DNA from 2 places in the Kitasatospora sp. NBC_00070 genome. Region 1 is predicted to be linked to the other one. Evidence: riboswitches for the same ligand, from Rfam matches in the RefSeq annotation. Region 1 holds a riboswitch; the other holds the start of a gene.
The links. A riboswitch is a leader RNA that binds a small molecule or an ion and turns the genes downstream of it on or off. The one in region 1 is predicted to bind S-adenosylmethionine.
Positions count from the first base shown of each region.

Region 2: linked by a shared signal. The riboswitch ahead of thrC (threonine synthase) and the one ahead of OHV05_RS08085 (aminotransferase class V-fold PLP-dependent enzyme) in region 1 are both predicted to bind S-adenosylmethionine.

Region 1 covers NZ_CP108247.1:1,740,870-1,744,783, reverse strand. Annotated here, with positions in the region: gene OHV05_RS08095 (hypothetical protein) at 64-489, shown strand; gene trpD (anthranilate phosphoribosyltransferase) at 610-1,686, shown strand; SAM riboswitch class IV at 1,791-1,908, shown strand; gene OHV05_RS08085 (aminotransferase class V-fold PLP-dependent enzyme) at 1,962-3,323, shown strand; gene OHV05_RS08080 (Lrp/AsnC family transcriptional regulator) at 3,583-3,864, opposite strand; gene OHV05_RS08075 (rhomboid family intramembrane serine protease) at 3,861-3,914, opposite strand, start outside.
Region 2 covers NZ_CP108247.1:4,221,535-4,225,448, forward strand. Annotated here, with positions in the region: gene OHV05_RS19580 (trehalose-6-phosphate synthase) at 1-189, opposite strand, end outside; gene OHV05_RS19585 (glucosyl-3-phosphoglycerate synthase) at 333-1,370, opposite strand; SAM riboswitch class I at 1,575-1,713, shown strand; gene thrC (threonine synthase) at 1,731-3,011, shown strand; gene OHV05_RS19595 (ubiquitin-like small modifier protein 1) at 3,044-3,322, shown strand; gene OHV05_RS19600 (cold-shock protein) at 3,903-3,914, shown strand, end outside.

The sequences.
Region 1 (3,914 bases):
GCCGCGCACGGTACGACGAAGAGCACAGCCATATAAGAGGACGAGTACCCGGGAGCAGGGCCCATGGCGCACACCTCCGACGAGACGCTCACCGTTCTCGTCTACAGCGACGACCGGAACACCCGCGAGCAGGTCACGCTCGCACTGGGCCGCCGCCCCGCCGCCGACCTCCCCGAGGTCGACGTGCTGGAGTGCGCCACGGTGCCCGCGGTGCTCCGAGCCCTGGAGAAGGGCGGTGTCGACCTCTGCGTGCTGGACGGCGAGGCCGTGCCGGCCGGCGGCCTCGGGGTGGCCCGGCAGGTCAAGGACGAGATCTACGGCTGCCCGCCGGTGCTGGTGCTGATCGGCCGGCCGCAGGACGCCTGGCTGGCCGCCTGGAGCCGCGCCGAGGCCGCGATCTCGCACCCGGTCGACCCGGTGGCGCTGGCCGAGGCCGCCGCCACCCTGCTCCGGGCCCGGGTGGCCAAGCGCACCCCGGCCCACCGCTGAGCGATCGCACCGCTGAGGGGCCGTCAGCCGGTGTCTCACCTGTAGAGAAGCACCCCGCGTCCGGGCGCCCCGGATCGCTAGGCTGGCTCCAGCATCCCCGATCGAGAGCTGGAGTCAGCCATGGTGAACGCACAACCTGCGAACGGCGGTAGCGACCCCGCGCAGGTGGTCCGCACCTGGCCGGACCTGCTGAGCGCGCTGCTGGCCGGGCAGGACCTCGGCCAGGCCGACACCGCCTGGGCGATGGACCGGATCATGGGCGGCGAGGCCACCCCCGTCCAGGTGGCCGGCTTCGTGGTCGCGCTCCGGGCCAAGGGCGAGACGGTGGACGAGATCGCCGGTCTGGTCGAGTCGATGTACGCGCACGCCACGCCGCTGCACATCCCGGGCCCCGCAGTGGACATCGTGGGCACCGGCGGCGACCGGGCCAAGACGGTGAACATCTCCACCATGTCGGCGATCGTCGCGGCCGCCGCCGGGGCGAAGGTGGTCAAGCACGGCAACCGGGCGGCCTCCTCCGCCAGCGGTGCCACCGACGTGCTGGAGAAGCTCGGCATCAGCCCCGACGTCACGCCCGCCCGGGTGGCCGAGATCGCCGCGGAGGTCGGCCTGACCTTCTGCCCGGCGCCGATGTTCCACCCGGCGATGCGGCACGCCGCCCCGGCCCGCCGTGACCTCGGGGTGCCGACCGCCTTCAACATCCTCGGCCCGCTGACCAACCCGGGCCGGGTCACCGCGCACGCGATCGGCTGCTTCGACACCCGGCTGGCCGGGCTGATCGCCGGCGTACTGGCCCGGCGCGGTGCCACCGCCCTGGTCTTCCGGGGCGACGACGGCCTGGACGAGCTGACCATCTCCACCACCTCGCACGTCTGGCTGGTGAAGGACGGTCAGGTCACCGAGACCGTCTTCGACCCGCGCGAGGTCGGCATCGAGCCGGTCGGCATCGAGGCGCTGCGCGGCGGCGACCCGCAGTTCAACGCCGAGGTCGCCCGCCGCCTGCTGGCGGGGGAGCGCGGCCCGGTCCGGGACGCCGTCCTGCTGAACAGCGCCGCCGCGCTGACCGCGCTGGAGCTGACCGACGCCCCGCTGGCCGAGCAGCTGGCGGCCGGCATGGTGCGGACCGCGGCCGCCGTCGACTCCGGCGCGGCGGAGGCCCTGCTGAAGGACTGGGCGGCGGCCACCACCCGTTCTTGAACGGTGAGTTGAAGGCCCGGCAGATCACTGCCGGGCCTTCGTACTGTCCGGATGGCGGACGGGTGTTTGACCACTCCTCGGAGGCTCGCCTAGAGTCCTCGGCAGGTCATGAGTGACAGCGACAAGCCCCAGCTTGCTGTCCGGCAACCCTCCGTCCGTGGCGGGGTGCCCTGGGTGAGGACCGGGCTCCGCGGCGAACCGTCCGCGTGGCAAGCGCGGACGTCGGCGGCACAGCTGCACCCCGAGGTCCCGGACCTTCCGAGGAGTGCACCCCCATGTCCGTTTCCACCGAAATCTGCGCCCCGCTCGCCGTTCTCGGCCACGACGTCCAGGTCCCGCTGGTCTCCGGCGAGAAGGTCTCCTACGCCGCCCTGGACTACGCCGCCAGCTCCCCGGCGCTCCAGCGGGTCTGGGACGACGTCGCCGCCTACGCCCCGTACTACGGCAGCGTGCACCGGGGCGCCGGGTACCTCTCCCAACTCTCCACCGACCTGTTCGAGCAGAGCCGCCGCACCGTCGAGGAGTTCCTCGACCTGCGCGAGGGCGACCAGGTGGTCTTCACCCGGGCCACCACCGACTCGCTCAACCTGCTGGCCGGGGTGCTGCCCGCCGGCACCCGGGTGTTCGCCTTCGAGACCGAGCACCACGCCTCGCTGCTGCCCTGGCGCCGGGACGGCCTGACCGTCAGCTACCTGCGGGCCCCGCGCTCGCACGCCGAGGCGGTCGCCGCGCTGGACGCCGCCCTCGCGGCGGAGCCCGCCGAGCACCGGCTGTTCTGCGTCACCGGTGCCTCCAACGTCACCGGCGAGCTCTGGCCGGTCGCCGAACTGACCGAGGTCGCCCACCGGCACGGCGCCCGGGTGGTGCTGGACGCCGCCCAGCTGGCGCCCCACCACCGGGTCTCGGTGCGGGAGTTGGGCGTGGACTGGATCGCCTTCTCCGGCCACAAGCTGTACGCCCCGTTCGGCGCCGGCGTGCTGGCCGGCCGGAGCGACTGGCTGGACGCGGCCGAGCCGTACCTGGCCGGCGGCGGCGCCAGCCGGACCGTGGCCCGCGAGCTGGACGGCTCGGTCGCGGTCGAGTGGCAGACCGGCCCGGCCCGGCACGAGGCCGGCTCCCCGAACGTGATCGGCGCCTACTCCATCGCCTCCGCCTGCCGGGCGCTCACCGAGGCCGGCTTCGACGCGCTGGAGGCCCGCGAGCAGCAGCTGATCGACCGTCTGCAGGCCGGACTGGCCGAGATCCCCGAAGTCCGGGTGCTCAGCCTGTTCGGCGAGGGCGCGGCCCGGGTCGGCGTGCTCTCCTTCGTGGTGCAGGGCTGGAACAGCTCGCACTTCTCGGCGGCGCTCTCGGCCGAGTACGGGATCGGCGTCCGGGACGGGCTGTTCTGCGCCCACCCGCTGGTGCGGACCCTGCTCGGCGGCGAGGAGGCCGCACCGTCCGAGTGCGGCGCCCCGGAGCCGTCGCTGCCCGGCGAGCGCAGCCTGAACGCGATCCGGGTCAGCTTCGGGGCGGGGACTCCGGACGAGCACCTGGAGCGGTTCCTGGGGGCCGTCCGCGAGCTCGTCTCCGACGGGGCGGCGTGGAGCTACCGCAACGAAGGCGGCCGCTGCGTCGCGGACACCCGCCGCAGCTGACCTCTCGGCAGGTGCTCAGCTGTCTACGGTCGGGGGCTCGGGGCCCTGCTGATGTGCGGCTCCGCCGCGTGGGCGACGCCGGCCCTTGCCAGGTGATCCGTCCGTGGGTGGTCAGGCACTTTCGCAGTGACCCGCCCGCCAGATCTCCTCGCCCACGCGGCGGAGCCGCACAACAGCAGAGCCCCGAGCCCCCGGGCCGTAGACCCGGAGCGCCTGCAAAAGTGCAGCATCTGCCCAGAGCGCAGGTCCGAGAGCCTAGCTATTCGTCGAGGCCGAGGGCGAAGGCGGCTTCGAGGTCGTGCTTGGAGTAGGTGCGGAAGGCGATCTGGGTCTCGGTGTGCTCGACGCCCGGGATCTTGTTGAGGCGGCCGGGGATCACCGCGGCGAGGTCGTCGTGGTGCCGGACCCGGACCATCGCGACCAGGTCGTAGCCACCCGTCACCGAGTAGACCTCGCTGACGCCCTCGATCGAGGCGATCGCCTCGGCGATCTCGGGAATCCGGTCGACGCTGGTCCTGATGAGCACGATCGCGGTGATCACTCTGTCGCTCCTGTCCGTGGGTTCCGGGTCAGCGTAACCGTGACCCAGGT
Region 2 (3,914 bases), 2.5 Mb from region 1:
CGCGGCGCAGACCCAGACGGCGGACGGGTCGTCGATCGCGGACAGGCCCGAGACCAGGCCGCCACCGCCTCTGCGCAGGGTCAGCGAGCCGTCGTCCTCGGCGGTGAAGGACACCGGCCCTCGGTTGGAGGCCACCAGGATGGGGGCGGCCCCGGTCGGATTCGAACGTTCGGTCGCGTGATCGGCCATGCCTCAACTCTGCCTCGCCCCGGGTCACCCAAACCACCCGAGACTCCCCCTGGCTCGGCAAGCGCCCGGGCATCTACGGTCCAGGGGCTCGGGGAACTGCGAGGAGGTCTGGCGCTCGGGTCACTGCGAAAGTCCCTGACCCTTCACGGACGGATCACCCTGAAAGGGCTGGCGTCGCCGTTCCCCGAGCCCCTGGACCGTAGCGGGCTGAGGTACTCCGGGACGGTGAGCATCGGGGGGCGTTCGAGGGCGCCGACCGGGTGGGTGTGGGCGGTGAACTCGCGGGTGGCGGGGTCGCGGGTGAACTGGGTGAGCAGGGGGTGCACCAGGTCGGGGGTGGTCTTGAGGCGGTGGGTGCGGTCCAGGCGGTCCAGGGCGGTGCGGTAGATGGTGGCCGCCATCCGGCCGAGCGCCTGGCCGTCCTGGTGCCGGTGGTGCCGGACCCCGACGTCCACCTGGGCCAGCGCGTCCAGGCCGACCCGGTCGAGCGCGTCCACCAGCAGGCCGAGCTCGACCCCGTACCCGGTCGGGAACGGCAGCTGCTCCAGCAGCGACCGCCTGGCGGCGTACTCGCCGCCCAACGGCTGGACGAACCCGGCCAGTTGGGGCCAGTGAAGGTTCAGCAGCGGCCGGGCCACCAGCTCGGTGACCCGCCCGCCCCCGGCCGGGACCACCGCGCCCGCGGTCTCCAGCGGCCGGTCGTACATCGCCTTCACCAGCTGGATCGCCGGATCGGTCAGCAGCGGCCCGACGATGCCGGAGACGAAGGCCGGGTCGAACTCCCGCAGGTCCGCGTCGATGAAGCAGACGATCTCGCCGGAGGTGACCAGCAGCGAGCGCCAGAGCACCTCGCCCTTGCCCGGGGCGGCCGGCAGCCGGGGCAGTACGTCGTCCCGGTGCACCACCCGGGCGCCCGCCGCGGCGGCGGTCTGCGCCGTCCGGTCGGCCGAGCCCGAGTCGACCACCACGATCTCGTCCACCAGCGGCAGCCGCTCCATCAGCTCGCGCCGGATCACCCGGACGATCTCGCCGACCGTGGACTCCTCGTCGAGGGCGGGCAGCACCACGCTGACCGTCCCGGCCGGGCCGGCCGCCCGTTTGGCGGTGAGCAGGTCGGCCGGCGGCCGGTCGGCCGTCGTCCAGGAGCGCCGGTGCAGCCAGTCGGCCACTTCCGGCAGCAGCTCCTCGGGCGGGTCGGCCGGGGTCGGCTGGTCGGACACGTCTGTTCTCCTCGGGCTGAGTGGTCGGACTGGCGTTCTCGGGACGGGGCATCTCGCGACTCGGACGCGCGGTTCCCTGCCCGGCGCCTTCGGATACAGTCTTCGTACTGCGGTCAGACCTTCGCACGTCGGGGTCGGCCGGAGAGCAGGACCACAACTTCACAGAGCTCATCCAGAGGGACTGAGGGAACGGCCCGTCGAAGTCCCGGCAACCTTCTCGCACGGCCGGCCCAGCAGTGGCCATCCGGCGGGACAGGTGCCAATTCCGTCCTGTGGCGCGACCGCGTCACGGGGAAGATGAGGAGAGAGGCCTCCGCCATCATGGCTACCGCTGTTTCTGCCGCCCCGACCGTCGACCTCGGCCCCGCTGCCGCCCTGTCCTGTCGCGAGTGTGGCACCCGATTCCCGCTCGGCCCGAGCTTCGCCTGCGTCGAGTGCTTCGGCCCGCTGGAGATCGCGTACGACTTCGGCTCCGACTCCGCCGAGGAGCTGCGCAAGCGGATCGAGGCCGGTCCGGCCTCGATCTGGCGGTACGCCCCGCTGCTGCCCGTCCCGGCCGACGTGGCGGGCAAGCCGAACCTGAACCCGGGCTGGACCCCGCTGGTGAAGGCCGACAACCTGGGCCGCGAGCTCGGCTTCACCGCCCAGCTGCACGTCAAGGACGACTCGGGCAACCCGACCCACTCCTTCAAGGACCGGGTGGTCGCCTGCGCCATCGAGGCGGCGCGCGCGTTCAACTTCACCACCCTGTCGTGCTCCTCCACCGGCAACCTGGCCGGCGCCGTCGGCGCGGCCGCGGCCCGGGCCGGTTTCAAGTCCTGCGTCTTCATCCCGCACGACCTGGAGCAGGGCAAGGTCGTGATGGCCGGGGTCTACGGCGGCGAGCTGGTCGGGATCGAGGGCAACTACGACGACGTGAACCGGTTCTGCTCGGAGCTGATCGGTGACCCGGCCGGCGAGGGCTGGGGCTTCGTCAACGTCAACCTCCGGCCGTACTACGGCGAGGGCTCGAAGACCCTGGCGTACGAGATCTGCGAGCAGCTCGGCTGGCGGCTGCCGGAGCAGCTGGTGATCCCGATCGCCTCGGGCTCCCAGCTCACCAAGATCGACAAGGGCCTGCAGGAGCTGATCAAGCTCGGCCTGGTCGAGGACCGCCCGTACCGGATCTTCGGCGCCCAGGCCGAGGGCTGCTCCCCGGTCTCCGCCGCCTTCAAGGCGGGTCACGACGTGATCCGCCCGGTCAAGCCGAACACCATCGCCAAGTCGCTGGCGATCGGCAACCCGGCCGACGGCCCGTACGTGCTGGACATCGCCCGCCGCACCGGGGGCGCGGTGGAGGACGTGACGGACGCCGAGGTGGTCGAGGCGATCAAGCTGCTGGCCAGGACCGAGGGCATCTTCGCCGAGACGGCCGGCGGGGTGACCATCGGGGTGCTGAAGAAGCTGGTCGAGACGGGTCAGCTGGACCCGTCCAAGGAGACCGTCGCGATCAACACCGGGGACGGTCTGAAGACCCTGGACGCCGTCGCCGACGCGGGCCTGACCGCCACCATCCGCCCGACCCTGGACTCGTTCCGGGCCGCCGGTCTCGCCTCCGCCTGATCCCCCCTCACCTCCCCGCTAGGAGTCCGTGCATGAGCGCCACCGTCCGCATCCCGACCATCCTGCGCACCTACACCGGCGGCGTCGCCGAGGTCACCGCCGAGGGCGACACCCTGGGTGCCGTCATCGCCGACCTGGACGCCAACCACCCCGGCATCGCCGCCCGGGTGCTGGACGACGCGGGCAAGCTGCGCCGCTTCGTGAACGTGTACGTGAACGACGACGACGTGCGTTTCGCCGAGGGCCTGGCGACCGAGATCAAGGACGGCGCGGGCATCTCGATCATTCCCGCGGTGGCCGGCGGCTGCTGAGTTCCCGCACTTCACCGAATACGGCCGCGCCGCCGTCCGAACCGGAATCCCTATTTCCGCTTCCGACGGCGGCGCGGCCCTATGTCGGGTGGAAAAGCGGGCACCCGGGAGGGAGTAGAGTGCGACGGAAGTCGGCGTATCCCCGCTCTTACCGCCGCCCTCCCCACGCACCGTCAGCCGATCGCGTACGCAAGGCCCGTCCGGCCGTTGAGACATCCGCCGGACCGCGTGAGACAGAAGATGTCAGGCAAGCGTCAGAAATCTGGCCGCATTTTGCGGTGATGAGTCCGCTATGCCCGGAGTGAATTGCCACGCTCTGCCGCCTTCCTCCCGCGATATCCCATTCGACTGCCGATGAATTCGGCAAGGTTGGCCCTGTTGCAGAGGGCGTCTGTCCGGATACATTCAGCCGCGATCGACGCATTCACCCGTCGGCCGGGTCGCCTCGCGGTGCACCGGTGGGGCGCTTGCGGCGAGCGCGGCTGCGCCCAGGGGGGGTTCCCTCGGGCGTGCCTGTTCAGACCTGGGCCCGCATCCTGCGGGTCCGCGAAGGGCCAGCACAGCACAAGGGGAGTTCGGAATGGCTCAGGGC